2 regions of the Paenibacillus sonchi genome follow, and region 2 is predicted to be linked to the other one. Evidence: a T-box and tRNA genes for the amino acid it is inferred to sense, from the RefSeq annotation. Region 2 holds a T-box; the other holds one or more tRNA genes.
The links. The T-box of region 2 lies ahead of lysS (lysine--tRNA ligase). A T-box ahead of a tRNA ligase gene usually reads a tRNA of that ligase, here a tRNA-Lys.

Region 1 (7,558 bases), 760 kb from region 2:
ATCTTCCGAAGGAGATTCACGATATTCTCTTTTATGGGACCAAAGGCGAGGTTCTCCCCATGCTCCAGCCCCCTAATTCGACCAAGAAGAACTGGATGATCGGACGGGACCGGCCTTTCTGGGGGTTCGTCCATGAAATGGAGAGCTGGTACAAGCATTACATACGGAAGACTTCGACCTCGGAAGCCTTCGAACCGACGTTCATCAAGGATTGTATGATCGAGAAGATCTGCCCGGAATGCAACGGTGCAAGACTCAAAAAACAGCGGCTCCAGGTTACGCTTGGAGAAGAGAATATAGACCAGCTAAGCCGCAAACAGCTGCCGGAGCTGCTTCATTCGCTGGAAACGCTCACGTTCGAAGCTGAGGTTCAGGATGTGGCTTCCTCGATCATTCAAGAGATCCGGACCAGGGTTTCCCTTTTAATTGATATCGGGCTTCACTACATCAGTCTTAACCGGAGAAGCGACAGTATTTCAGGCGGCGAGATGCAGCGGATCAAAATGTCCACCCAGATCAGCAGTGAGCTGATGGGGATGCTGTACGTGATGGATGAACCGAGTATTGGCCTGCACCCCCGGGATTCAAGCCGCGTGATTGATACGATGAAGAAACTGCGGGATATCGGCAATACCGTAATTGTGGTTGAACACGATATGGATACGATTCAGAGTGCAGATCATATTATCGAAATTGGCCCGGGTCCGGGGATTCATGGCGGGCATGTCGTTGCCTGCGGCACAATGGAAGATATAATGAATGAACCCCAGTCTGTAACGGGCCAATATTTATCGGGAAAAGCCCACATCCCTGTTCCAGGGAAGCGCCGAAGTCTGGGAGATGATTTTCTGAGTATTCAGGGCGCCCGGGAGAACAACCTGAAGAATGTGGATCTGGACATTCCATTGGGTGTATTCATTTGTATTACCGGAGTTTCGGGTTCTGGAAAAAGCTCGCTGATCAACGAGATTCTGTTCAAGCAACTGAAGATCGACAAGACGGCTGCGCGGATGGTTGCGGGGGAGCATGATTTTCTGTTTGGCGCGGACCTGCTGAACAATGTCATCAACATCGACCAGACCCCCATTGGAAGGAACAGCAAGTCCAATCCGGCAACCTACATTGGCATTTATGATAAAATCCGGGATCTGTTCGCCTCGCAGCCGGAGGCTGCCGACCGGGGGTACCAGGCGATTGATTTCAGTCTGACCCATGCGGGAGGCACCCGCTGTGAGCAATGTGCCGGAGACGGAGTGATCGTCACCAATCTGCAGTTTATGGCGGACATTGAAACCATCTGCCCGGTGTGTAAGGGACAGCGGTTCTCCGAAGAAGGACTTGAAATTAAGGTCCACGGCAAAAGCATCGCCGATGTGCTGGAGATGACAGTGGAGGAAGCACGTGAGTTCTTCAGTGACCACAAGTATCTGAAGCATAAGCTGGAGATTATGGATGAATTGGGGCTTGGCTATATGCGTCTGGGCCAAAGCTCGACCACGTTGTCCGGCGGAGAGGCGCAGCGGGTCAAGCTGGCCTATGAGCTGTCCAAAATCAAGAGGGGAGCCCGTAACCTGTATATCCTGGACGAGCCTACCACAGGGCTGCACCTGTCGGATATCCAGAAGCTGCTGCTGTCACTGGGCAGGCTGGTGGACAAGGGACATACGGTCATCGTTGTTGAACATCATCTGGACGTCATGAAGTCCGCGGATTATATTATTGACATGGGCCCGGAAGGCGGCCATCAGGGCGGGTATGTTGTGGCTGAAGGCACACCGGAGCAGGTAGCTCAGGTGGAAGCTTCCCATACGGGAAGGTTTCTCCGCACGGTGCTATAGGAGGTTGAAGTGAAGGCTTTACAATATGCTGGCAATGTGCGGGAATGGTGCTGGGATATCTATGATGAGAATGTGTATGGCTCCTACCGGATTTTCCGCGGCGGCAGCAGGGCGGAGGAGGCCAGGGGCTGCGGAGCCACCTGCCGCCGCCGGAGTCACTCTACGTTCCATATTGATGATCTTGGTTTCCGTCTGGCCCGGTCGTTGCGATAATGGGATAATAAAGCAATAGGCAGTTTACCGTTCGAAAAAATAAAAGCTTGAATTGTGGGCTCAAAAATGTTACACTCTTAAACGTGAGAAATTTACAAATCCACATTGCAGCCTCTTTATTAGAATAGGACGGTACTGCATATGTGGACTCTTAGCTCAGTTGGTAGAGCAGTTGACTCTTAATCAATTGGTCCAGGGTTCGAGTCCCTGAGAGTCCATCCTGAAGAAACGGCAGAAATGCCGTTTCTTTTTTTGCGTAGAATTTCTTGCCCGGGTAAACAAGTTTATAAACATAGTAAAACTTTCTACATCCATTATTCCTCAGCAATACTTACTGTGCCTCCAGATAAGCAATGCCAAGCGCCCCGGTTACAGGGTTGCGGTAAGTCTCGCAGGCCACATCGAATACCTGGCCGATTAATTCCTTCGTCAATATATCCTCAGGCTTCCCGCAGGCGGCCACTTGGCCTTTTTTCATCACATACAGATAGTCGCAGTATTCCGCAGCAAGGGTGAGATCATGGAGCGCAGCGAGAATGCCGATGTCAAGCTTTTTGACGATATTTAAAATTTGCAGCTGATATTTGATATCCAGATGATTGGTGGGTTCATCCAGAATCATGAATTCCGGCTGCTGGGCCAGAACCCGGGCGAGAATTACACGCTGCTTCTCTCCACCTGACAATGAATTATAGCTGCGGTCTGCATAACCTTCCAGATTGACCTTGTGCAGAGCCGACGAGACAATATTTGCATCCTCTTGATTGTCGGTCTCCAGCATCCCTTTATGCGGGGTTCTGCCCATCGCGACCATTTCCCGCACGGTGAAGTCAAAGCTCAGTTCGTTGAACTGGCCGACGACCCCCAGCTTTTGCGCCACGAGCCGGGGACTGGATTTCATCAGATTCATTTCAGACAGGGATACCTTGCCCTGGCTCGGTTTGATGACTTTATAAATGCTTTTGAGAAGAGTGGATTTCCCGCAGCCGTTCGGGCCGATGAGGCCGACGAATTGTTTGTTCCTGACCTTCAGCGAGACATCCTTTACGATATTCGCATTGGCGAAAGATACACTTAAGTGCTCAACATTCAAATTCATTAGTTTTTCCCTCCAAATGCGTAGCCTTTTTTGATCAGCATGTACATGAACATCGGGGCGCCAATCAAGGCGGTGATGATCCCGATCGGGAGCTCCACATTCGGTACAATCGTCCGAGCGATCACATCTGTCCAGATCAGGAAGATCGCACCGAACAGAATGGACGCAGGCAGCAGCCTCCGGTGATCGGAGCCTACCAGCCCTCTGACCAAATGGGGAATAATGAGCCCCACGAATCCGATCATGCCGCAGCTTGCCACCATCACCCCTGTTATCAGCGCGGTAATCAGCATATAGGCTTTGCGGAATACCCCAGATGAATCCCCAGAGTGACCGCAGCTTCATCCCCAAGCAGCATGGCGTTCAGAACCCTGAACTGCATCAGGAAAAAGAAAATGGCGGCTGCGACAGCTGCCGAGATCAGCGGCAGCTTATCCCAGCTGGCAGCAGCGAGGCTGCCCATCGTCCAGAAGGTAACAGTCTTAATGCCTTCCGCATTGTTGGCAAAGTAGACAATGAAGTTGGCAAAGGCCGTACATAAAGCATTAATAACCATGCCGGCCAGGACGAGTTTGACGGAGGTCATTTTGCCGCCTGCGCTGGCCAGAATCAAGACCAGAAGCGAAGCGCCGACCGCACCCGCGAAAGCCCAGAAGGCGACGCCTGTCTGGCCCAGCAGTCCCATAGAACCAAAGCCGATCAGGATGGCGAAGGTTGCTCCAAGCGATGCACCGGAAGAGATACCGAGTATGTATGGATCAGCGAGAGGGTTCTGTACGGCCGCCTGCATAATGGTTCCGCACAGCGTCAGCCCGGCACCAATGAACATGGCCATGAGAACGCGGGGAAAGCGGATTTTCCATATAATATCGACGAATGAACCGGAGGTCAGCTCCTGAATATCTCCGATTTGAATGCCCGTGATGTGGTGGAGCAGAATCCGGTACGATTGCGAAACGGGAATATCGACCTGTCCAAAGGAGACAGCCGCGCCCGCTGACAATATCGTAATAATCAGCAGAATGCCTATGATGGTCATAAAGCCATAACGGGTATGAATAATGGACTGCTTCGGTTCGGTTTGCGCTGATTCAGTTTGCATGGATTCAAAAGGCTCCTTAATCAATATGTTTAGTGTTTAATTTAGAATATAATTCATAATGAGAATGATTGTCAATGATAATTATTCTCATTGACAGACAGTCCAACTTTCTATATTCTACGTTTGTATCCCTTGCAGGACACCGTCTTGTCACAAATCATACAGGATACACAAATGTACATACAGAAAAGGGGACTTGGGCAATGAAGAAATCATTTAAAAGATATGTGCCGCTGCTGGCGGTTTTGGTAATGGCAGTTATGCTTGCAGCTTGTTCATCCGGTACGAAGAATGCGAATGAACCGGGGGAAGCGGCTGCACCTGCAAGCAGCGCTCCGGCCAGTACGCAGGAAGCTGCCCCAAGCACCAAGACGGTATATCCGCTAACTATTGAGAACTACACCAATAACGGTGAAGGAACGGAATGGAAGGCCAAGCCGCAAACCTTTGACAAGGCACCCGAAAAAGTGGTAGCCAATACCCAGGGAGCCGCTGAACTGCTGATCAAGCTGGGCTTGACCGACAAAATGGTCGGCGTTGCCGCCCTTTACGGTGCGGGCGATCCGGCGGTGCAGGAGGAATTCAAGAAGATTCCTGTCATCTCCAAGGAATATGCAAGTAAAGAGCTGGTTGTAGGCGCAAGTCCTGATCTCGTTCTGGGACGCAGTGACCTGTATGCGGATGCGGATTGGGGCAGCGGGACTGTAGAAGGATTGAACGAACTGGGCATCAAAACATTCGTGCAAAATACCAGTGTTAAGGGAGCCACACTCGACAGCTTGTACAAGGACATTGAACAGCTGGGGCAAATCTTTGATGTGCAGGAGAATGCAGCCGCCTATATCGCTGAATTGAAAGAGCGTGCACAATCATTACAGGATAAGGCTGCAGCCAGCGGGGAAAAGACCTTTGCTTATGTGTCGGATGGCGGCAACGGAGCAATTGCCGTATACAGCGGGAACACCGACACGTTTGCCGGAGATGTGCTTGGTCTGCTGGGACTCAAAAACAGCTTCGGTACGGTTACAGGAGAAATCAGCAAAGAACAGCTGATCGCAACTAACCCCGATGTCCTGCTGCTCTCGGTGTATACCGGAGGCGTGGACCCGGAGAAAACGCTGAAGGCTTTTTATGCCGATCCTTCCCTGCAAAGTCTGAAAGCTGTTAAGAACAAAACCATTTATACGATCGACTTCAACCAGTTCTGGGGGTACAGCTACTCCATCTTTGATGGGGCTGAGAAGCTGGTTTCTCAAATAACTGCTAACCAATAAGGGGAGTAAAGAAATCCGTATTTTAGAAGCAGATTGGGCCGTTATCCGTGTGACGGTCCGATCTGTTTTTTTGCGGCCAGCATGTCTATAAAATCTAGCGGAATTTTAATTTTGAATATTCAACTATAAAGATATAGAATATAGTAATTGAATTTGACAACAGCTTGGGGGAACAAAATAGTGGAACTTGGAATCAGCACTTTTGTCGAAACCACACCTGATGCATTCACGGGTGAAACGATGAGCCATGCGGAGCGGCTCCGTGAAGTAGTAGAAGAAATTGTGCTCGCGGATCAGGTGGGACTGGATGTATATGGTGTGGGGGAGCATCACCGTCCGGATTTTGCCGCATCCTCGCCTGCGGTAGTGATGGCTGCGGCGGCACCCCTGACCTCCCGAATCCGGTTGACCAGCGCGGTGATGATCCTGTCGTCCGCCGATCCGGTGCGCGTCTTTCAGGATTTTGCCACACTGGACAGTATATCGGACGGACGGGCTGAGATTATGGTGGGCCGTGGTTCGTTTACGGAGTCCTTTCCTTTATTCGGCTGCGATCTGAAAGACTATGAAACCTTATTCGAAGAGAAGCTGGATTTGCTGATGAAGCTTCAGCAGTCCGAAAGAGTGAGCTGGGAAGGCCGGCATAGACCTGCCATACATAACCTGGGAATTTATCCGCGTCCGGTGCAGCGGCCTTTGCCGGTATGGATTGCCAGTGCGGGAAGTCCTGAATCCGCAGTCCGTGCGGGAACACTAGGGCTGCCTTTTGCGCTGGCCATGATCGGACCGGTGCAGCCTCTGGAGTTTGCATCACAGGTCAGGCTCTATCAAGAAGCTGCTGCCCATGCAGGCCATGACAGCTCACGGCTGCCGGTTGCGGCGCATGCGCATGGATTTATTGCTGCGGATACCCGGAAGGCGATGGAACAATTTTTCCCGTCCACCTATGCGCGGACGAATGTTAGAGCCGTGGAGAAGGGGCTTCCGCCTTATCACCGTACGGATTACGATGCGGCATGCAGCTTGGACGGAGCTTTATATGTGGGGGACCCGGAACGTGTAGCGGATAAAATCATTCGTCTGCGCAAGCATGTAGGCGTTACGAGATTTCTGCTGCATGTTCCGCATGGCACGATGCCCCACGCCGAGGTGATGGAAGCGATCAGGCTGCTCGGCACCGAGGTGGCGCCCCGTGTCCGTGAGGAAGTAGCGCTTTGGGAGAAGACCAACCTGTAGGATACCTATGATACACAACTGTTGACAACCTGGGGAGGTGGAAGCTCTGATGAAAGAGCAAATGGCTGCCTGGAAACGGCAATGGCAGGAGCTGATTCAGGCACTTGAGCAAAAAGGTGCGGACACCCAATTCAACGCAGGTCCTCCTGCGGCGGAAAGCGGGCTTGCTGAAACGGAGTTGAGACTTGGAATCCGGCTGCCGCAGGAGCTGCGTACCCTGCTGAAAGAGGGGGCGGGTCAAGCTTATGTCTATTGGAATCTGCCAGACACAGCACTCCTTCCCTTTGAGGTGAGCGGAGAATTGGGCTGGGATGCGGACCGGCTGGATTTTTTTGTCCCTCCCGGCGAAGAAGATTCCGGGGAGACGCAGCGGTATCTCAGCTTTCATCCGGCAGGTAACGGGGATGAGCTGCTGCTGGATTTGCATAGCGCCTCTGGAACCGCAGTTGTGCATTGGGCCCACGAAACGGCGGAATATCTGTTCCTGGCACCGTCGATCACAGAGTTCATTGACAAGATTACGGCGCTGGGTTGTGTAGGTGCGGAGGAATGGCAGTATCCTGAATTTTGCGGTGAGGCCGGGTTGGACCCGGAGAAGCCCGCCAGCAGACAATGGATGGCCTGGTTGAATGAATATTTGACGTTGACTCTGGCGCAGGCACAGAAGGAGCTCCCTTTACTCCTTCGCTATGCAGAAATGTTCGGGATGGCTCAGGAGACCGCTGAAGCTTTTGGCCGGTATCATGCTGAAGAGGTGCTGCAGGCTTTTTTGGAACGGGCGGGGCAGGAGCGTGAC
Region 2 (7,558 bases):
GTCACCAGAAATAATTTTGACCTCAAATCTTTTTTACTCTAACCGCAGGAGGAACGTATGATTAGTCCAGTTCACGGCTCCAAACGAAATACTCCGCCCTTCCGCTACGACATTGTCGGCAGCTTCCTCCGCACAGAAGCATTAAAAGCCGCACGCAGCCTGCATCTTCAGGGTGAAATTACAGACGGGCAGCTGCATGAAATCGAGAATGCGGAGATCTCCAAGCTGCTGGAACAGGAGAAGGCGCTGGGTCTGAAGGCTGTCACAGACGGCGAGTTCCGGCGGTCCTGGTGGCATCTGGATTTTTTTCTCGGGGTTGCCGGTACGCAGAAGATCAGTCTGGATCAAGGCAGAAGCGCCAAAGAAGCGGTGCAGCGGGCAGAAAGCTTCCGGATTGTCGGCAAAATCGCCTTCGGCGATCATCCCATGGTTAGCCAGTTTGTAGAGCTGCAGCAGATGGCCGGGGACACGCTCGCCAAAATGACCATTCCATCCCCGGCGCTATTCCACTTCGTGGAAAGCTATAACGGAAATGAGATCTACCCTGACCGGGAGGCATTGTTCCGCGATATTATCCAGGTCTACCAAGACGCCATCCGGGCCTTCTACGAGGCAGGCTGCCGTTATCTGCAGCTGGATGATACCACCTGGGGCACCCTGTGCAGCGGCAGACACCGGGCGCATCTGCGCAGCCGTGGCATCGATCCCGACCAGCTGGCGCAGGATTATGTTCGGCTGATCAACGAGAGTATCGCCGGACGGCCAGCGGATATGACCATTGCTCTGCATGTCTGCCGCGGCAATTTCCGCTCCACCTGGTTCGCTGCCGGAGGGTATGAACCTGTTGCCGAAGTCCTGTTCGGCCAGGCTGAAGTGGATGCCTTTTTCCTCGAATACGATAATGAGCGTTCCGGCGACTTCGCTCCGCTGCGCTTCATCCGGGACCAGCAGGTCGTCTTGGGGTTGGTAACTACGAAACACGGCGGTCTGGAGAGCAAAGAGCAGATCATCGCCCGTATAGAAGAAGCGGCACAGATTGTACCGATCGACCAGTTATGCCTCAGCGCCCAATGCGGCTTCGCATCGACCGAGGAAGGCAACATGCTCACAGAGGAAGAGCAGTGGGATAAGCTGCGGCTGATTATTGAGACGGCGGATGAAGTGTGGGTGTGAAATCATCCTGATCTGAAGAATGGCGTAATTCCATATAATTAATGTCGCATATTTCTATTAAAAATACGCTTTTTATGTGCTATTTTAAATGCAGATGTCAGAATATTATATATTGGAGGTATAAGCAGTGACGCTTAGAATCGGTGTATTAAGCTTATGGCATGTGCACGCCTGGGATTATATCAAGCAGGTCCAGGAACATGAGGATACCGTGATCGCTGCCGTGTGGGATGAAGATCCCGTACGGGGGCAGGCGGCTGCCGAGCAGTTGAACGTTCCTTTTTATGCATCACTGGCCGATCTGCTTGCGGAGGATGATATAGACGGCGTTATTGTGGATGCGCCCACCCGTATGCACACGGAGGTGCTGACCGCTGCCGCCAAAGCCGGAAAACACATTTTTACAGAAAAAGTGATTGCCGCGACTCTGAAAGAAGCCAACGCCATTCTCTCCGAGGTCTCCAAGCAGGGGGTAACCTTGACCGTTTCTTTGCCTCGTCTGTATGACGGGTACACCTTAGCGATTCAAGAGGTTCTCCGTCAGGGCCTGCTTGGCACCGTTACTTACGTCAGAGTGCGCTTGTCGCATGACGGAGCGATTGCCGGCTGGCTGCCGGCCCATTTTTATAATCTGGAGGACTGCCAGGGGGGAGCTTTGATTGATCTAGGGTGCCATCCGATGTACCTCACCAGACTCTTCCTGGGCCAAGCGGTGACCGGGGTTAGCGCAAGCTTTGGTTATGTCACCGGCAAGGAAGTGGAAGATAATGCCGTTACGACCCTTTCTACGGATTCCGGAGCGATCGGCGTCGTTGAAGCGGGCTTCGTCAACAGCCATTCACCTTTTGCAATCGAAGTGCATGGCACGGAAGGGACGCTGCTGTACGGGACACCGGACCAGAAGCTGCTGATTCGCACGAAGGCGGCAGGAGAGGTCTATCAGGAATGGACCGAATGGCCTCTGCCAGCCCCCGAAGAAAGCGCATTCCGGCAATGGGTGGCTCATATCCAAGCGAATACTTTTGCCGAGGACAATGTACAGGCAGCCTTAGAACTGACAAGGCTTATGGAAGCGGCGAACCTTGCGGCCAGGGAAGGCCGTACGATACTTTTGAAAGCGCTGATAGATTAGGATGATCCGGGAAGGTGCCGTATGGAGCCGGTGTTCATTTGAAAAAATGTTTGAGAAGCAGGATATGCTGGAACGTCTCGATATATGCATCGAATGGGGGCATTACGAGATCAAGGTGCTCCGCTTCCACTTGACCTCTTTTCCGGCAGGCAAAGTTATAGATTTCCACAAGCATGCGGAGTTTGAATTTCATTTCATCCCGCGCGGGCGGGGAAAGGTCATTCTCAGCGGGCAGCAATATTCTCTTTCGGAAGGCATGCTCTATCTGACCGGGCCGGGTGTGATCCACTACCAGGAAGCGGATGCCGGGGAAGCTATGGACGAACTGTGCCTGCATGTGGATATTACAGCCAAAGAAAGGGAAGGCGTTGACCCCTGGGAAGCCGCCGAAGCCGAGGAGACTATGGTCAAGCTGCGGGCTTTGCCTGTGGTTCCGGCGCATGATTATCATCGGGCGATGTACTGCTTTTTGGAAGCCTATGAAGCATGTGACGGGAAACTGCTCGGATATTACACTTCTATTAAACAACTGGTGATCAGCATCTTGTTGAAGACCATCAGGGCGTATGACAGCGGGGACAACCGTGCAGAAGCACCAGTGCGGAATATGGCAGCGTACAGATACGAATATGCGGTCCAGTATATGGAAGCCAATCATAAAATCCCTGTAACCCTGGACAATGTGGCGGAAAAGCTCCATATCAGCAGCAGACAGCTGCAGCGGATCTTCAAACAGGTTCAGCCGGAACGGCCGTTTAGCCGGATTCTTGAGGAAATCCGCCTGCAGGCAGTATGCCGTGCATTGGAAGAGAATTTATCCTCCATTGAGCAGATCGCCCAAGATTCGGGATTTACCAATGCCAATTATCTGCATGCTGTGTTCCGCAAACGTCTGGGCATGACGCCCGCAGCGTTCCGCGCGCTCAGACAGCAATCCAATTCAAAGTGAGGGTGACTTAATATGAGTACAACGTATCGGATAGGTATTATCGGTTGTGGCGGTATTGCTAACGGCAAGCATCTTCCCAGCCTGAGCAAGCTTCAGAATGTAGAGCTGGCCGCTTTTTGTGACATTATTGAAGAGCGGGCGGAAGAGGCCCGGCAGAAGTATGGAAGCGCAGAGGCAAAAGTATATACCCGATACACAGAGTTATTAAAAGATGGTTCGCTTGATATAGTCCATGTGCTTACCCCTAACATCTCCCATGCGGAAATTTCAATTGCCGCCTTGGAGGCCGGCAAGCATGTAATGTGCGAAAAACCGATGGCCAAAACAGCGGCGGAAGCCAAAGCAATGCTTGAAGCCGCCAAACGGACCGGCAAAAAACTGACGATCGGCTACAACAACCGTTTCAGGGAGGACAGCTTGTATCTTAAGCAGCTGTGCGAAGCCGGGGAGCTTGGCTCCATTTATTTTGCCAAGGCCCATGCCATCCGCCGCAGAGCTGTACCAACTTGGGGAGTGTTCCTGGATGAGGAGAAGCAGGGCGGCGGACCGTTGATTGATATCGGCACCCATGCGCTGGATTTGACCCTGTGGATGATGGACAACTATCAGCCCAAGGTGGTTCTCGGCACCACCCACCACGAGCTTTCACGGAGAGAGAATGCAGCCAATGCCTGGGGACCGTGGGACCCGAAGCAATTTTCGGTGGAGGATTCGGCCTTCGGGATGATTGTCATGGAGAATGGCGCCACTATTATGCTGGAGTCCAGCTGGGCGCTGAATTCGCTGGATGTCGATGAGGCCAAATGCAGCCTGAGCGGAACGGAAGCGGGAGCCGACATGAAACAAGGACTGCGCATTAATGGCGAGAAGCTGGGCCGTTTATATACGAACGAGATTGAGCTTAGTGCGGGCGGAGTGGCCTTCTACGAAGGCAGACAGGAAAGCGCACCGGATACCGAAATGCGCCAGTGGATTGAGGCGATTGACCAGGACAAAGAACCGGTGGTGACGCCTGAACAGGCCTACGTGGTTTCCCGGATTTTAGAAGCCCTCTATGAATCCTCGCGTACGGGCAAGGCCATTTATCTGAATGAACAGGACAGCAGATAATGTAGATGATTAAGGGGAAATCCAGGCAATATTTATTTGGATAATGACTTTTTATTGTGATTTTGTTATAGTGTCTATATTGAAAAAGCATAACACTTCAGCGATGAAGAGAAGAGTAATCAGGCGGCATCGTTCACAGAGAGCTTCGGAAGGGTGAAACGGAGCAGCGGTGCGCCTGACGAAAAAAGTCTCCGAGCTTCATACGGAATTGGGCCCTGTGCCCAAGGATGCTATGACGGGATCTCCCGTTACAGAGATAGGGTATAAGCGTAATGGCCGTACCCGAAGAGGCGGGCATGGTGACAGGTCCGTGAACAGAGGTGGTACCACGGCGCTGATTACAGCTCTCGTCCTCAAGATGACAATCTTGCGGATGAGGGCTTTTTTGTTTGCTTTTTACATTAACTGTTGAGGTGATTGTTCATGCATTGGTCCGAAAAAATAGCGAACCGGCTCATCGAAAGCCATCCGGAGCAGCAGACATTCGTATGCGCATCGGGGATTAGTCCGTCAGGCCACATTCATATAGGGAATTTCCGGGAGATTGTGACGACTTATTTTGTAAGCAGGGCGCTCGAAAAAGCCGGCAAACAGGTGCGGTTTATTTTTTCATGGGATGACTTTGACCGGTTCCGCAAGGTTCCGCTTCATGTAGATCCAAGCTTTGAGCAGTATATTGGCAGACCCTATACGCAGGTTCCTTGTCCTTACGGCTGTCACAACTCCTATGCCGAGCATTTCGAGCAGGAATTTGAAGAGGCGCTTCAGGCTTTTGGGATCAGGCCGGAATTTATTTATCAGAGCAAGGAGTATCAGTCCCGCCGGTACGCACCCGGAATTCTTCATGCGCTGCGCAGCAGAGGCGAAATCTATGATATCCTGATGTCGTTCAAGACGGGTGAAGCCAGCGAAGCGGACAGAGCCGCATTCTATCCTGTGAGTGTGTATTGCGGAGATTGTGGCAAGGACTCGACCACGGTGCATTCTTTTGATGAAGACAAAGAGCTCTTGTCCTATAGCTGTGCATGCGGTTATCATAGCAGTCTGTCTGTTCCCGAGGCGGATAATATCAAGCTGCAATGGAAAATCGACTGGCCGATGCGCTGGAATCTGGAGCAGGTGCTGTTCGAGCCGGGAGGCCGTGACCATTCGTCGGAAACAGGCAGTTACAATGTAGCTTCGGTTATCTCGGAGCGGATTTTTGGAAGTGCGCCTCCCATGTATGAGCCCTATGAATTCATTAGAATCAAAGGAAGCTTTGCCAAAATGTCCAGTTCCTCCGGGAACAATTACACACCCGATGATCTGCTGAAGGTCTATGCGCCGGAAAATATTCTGTTTCTGTTCGCCAAATACCAGCCGGGTGCAGCGTTTCATATCGGCATGGATGAAGATGTGCTGCGCAACTATACGGAATTTGAACGCTACCGGAAGGCTTACGGCTCCCATACACTTACGGATGATATCCGCGCGGCATTGGAGTTGTCCCTGATTCATCCGCTGGACGAAAAAGCGCCCGGCTTTGGGCCCATTGCAGGCTTGCTGCCTTTGATTCATTTTGATTCAAAATTGCTGCTGGAGATCATGACACGAAACGGGGAAGAAGTAGATGTCCAGAGACTGGAGCAGACAGCGGAGCGGGCAGAGTACTGGATCAGACACTGGATGCCGCAAAAGCTGGTTACTGTGAACACCCGCCGTGATAACAAGCTGTATGACACATTGGAGGCTCATGAGCAAGAATGGCTGGCTGCCTTTTGCAGGCTGCTGAGAACCGGGGGAATGGAAGATGAGCCGCTGATGAAGGCGATATACGCTATTTGTTATGACGAGGATAAACAAAGCATGAAGAACAATCAAAAACGTCTGTTCACATTAATCTATCGGCTGGTGCTAGGCCAGGAGACAGGGCCGCGGATCCCTGTGCTGATTCAGGCGGTCGGGATGGAGAAGCTGCTGGCGCTGCTGGATTTTTAGCGGGACCGGGACTGCCCTTTACGGGATATATCGAACAGAGGTATAATATACAAGACTGTTTATAATTAATGTTGGAAAGTGAGCGGGAACAATATGGGTCGTAAGTGGAATAATATTAAAGAAAAGAAGGCATCCAAGGATGCCAATACAAGTAAGGTATACGCCAAATTCGGTGTGGAAATTTATGTGGCAGCGAAGAAGGGTGAACCGGACCCGGAGTCAAACCGTGCGCTGAAGGTCGTGCTGGAGCGCGCCAAAACGTACAATGTGCCGAAAGCCATTATCGACCGGGCGCTCGACAAAGCCAAAGGCAGCGGCGACGAAAACTACGTGGAACTGCGCTATGAAGGCTTCGGTCCTAGCGGTTCGATGATCATCATCGATGCCTTGACCAATAACGTCAACCGTACCGCCCCTCTGGTGCGGTCCGCATTCAGCAAGAACGGCGGCAACATGGGTGTCAGCGGTTCAGTAACCTATATGTTCGAGCCAACAGCTGTTATCGGGCTGGAAGGCAAAACGGCGGACGAAGTGATGGAATTGCTGATTGAAGCGGATGTCGATGTACGCGATGTGCTGGAAGAGGACGAAGCAGTCATCGTCTATGCTGAGCCTGACCAGTTCCATGCGGTTCAAGAGGTTTTCCGGAGTGCCGGAATAACTGATTTCACAGTGGCTGAGCTGACCATGCTTCCGCAGAACTATGTGACTCTACCAGAAGATGCCGAAGCGCAGTTCGAGAAGCTGATCGACGCTCTGGAAGAACTGGACGATGTGCAGCAGGTATATCATAACGTAGATTCGGAAGAATAGTATTGCGGTCTATAAAATAGAATTGCTTCAAGCGAAAGCCGGACAGGCGGATCTGCGATCTGCTTATCCGGCTTTTTGGTGAACACATTGATCCTTGTTACCCGGTTTATCCGGACTGCTGCGCAGGATGCATAATCTTCTCCATGAATTGCCACAATAAGCTGAAGTGACTTATCACATCAGCTTATGCTTCCGATGCAGTTTTTTTCAGAGCGGAAACATCGGGACATTAGCTCAAAAACTTTTTTAGGAGGCTATACAGTGGAGAATCACACCAAACCGGACAAGAATTTGATCAACACGGTCGAGGAACTGGACCGGGTTGCAGTAACCAGTCAGGAAGCACAGCAAATGGAACAGAAGAAGCTCGACATCCGTAAAGAATCGCTGCGGGATGACAAAAC

Region 1: it encodes a tRNA-Lys, which carries the amino acid that the T-box ahead of lysS (lysine--tRNA ligase) is inferred to sense. The anticodon was not compared.

What each region holds. Positions count from the first base shown of each region.
Region 1 covers NZ_CP068595.1:4,696,751-4,704,308, forward strand. The annotation lists gene uvrA (excinuclease ABC subunit UvrA) at 1-1,838, shown strand, start outside; partial or broken gene JI735_RS20775 (SUMF1/EgtB/PvdO family nonheme iron enzyme) at 1,869-2,051, shown strand; tRNA gene JI735_RS20780 (tRNA-Lys) at 2,197-2,269, shown strand; gene JI735_RS20785 (ABC transporter ATP-binding protein) at 2,383-3,150, opposite strand; partial or broken gene JI735_RS20790 (FecCD family ABC transporter permease) at 3,150-4,252, opposite strand; gene JI735_RS20795 (ABC transporter substrate-binding protein) at 4,456-5,526, shown strand; gene JI735_RS20800 (Atu2307/SP_0267 family LLM class monooxygenase) at 5,707-6,762, shown strand; gene JI735_RS20805 (SMI1/KNR4 family protein) at 6,812-7,558, shown strand, end outside.
Region 2 covers NZ_CP068595.1:5,458,639-5,466,196, forward strand. The annotation lists gene JI735_RS24345 (LysR family transcriptional regulator) at 1-42, shown strand, start outside; gene JI735_RS24350 (5-methyltetrahydropteroyltriglutamate--homocysteine S-methyltransferase) at 58-1,173, shown strand; gene JI735_RS24355 (Gfo/Idh/MocA family protein) at 1,301-2,305, shown strand; gene JI735_RS24360 (AraC family transcriptional regulator) at 2,307-3,254, shown strand; gene JI735_RS24365 (Gfo/Idh/MocA family protein) at 3,267-4,364, shown strand; T-box leader at 4,459-4,722, shown strand; gene lysS (lysine--tRNA ligase) at 4,788-6,341, shown strand; gene JI735_RS24375 (YebC/PmpR family DNA-binding transcriptional regulator) at 6,435-7,154, shown strand; gene JI735_RS24380 (hypothetical protein) at 7,416-7,558, shown strand, end outside.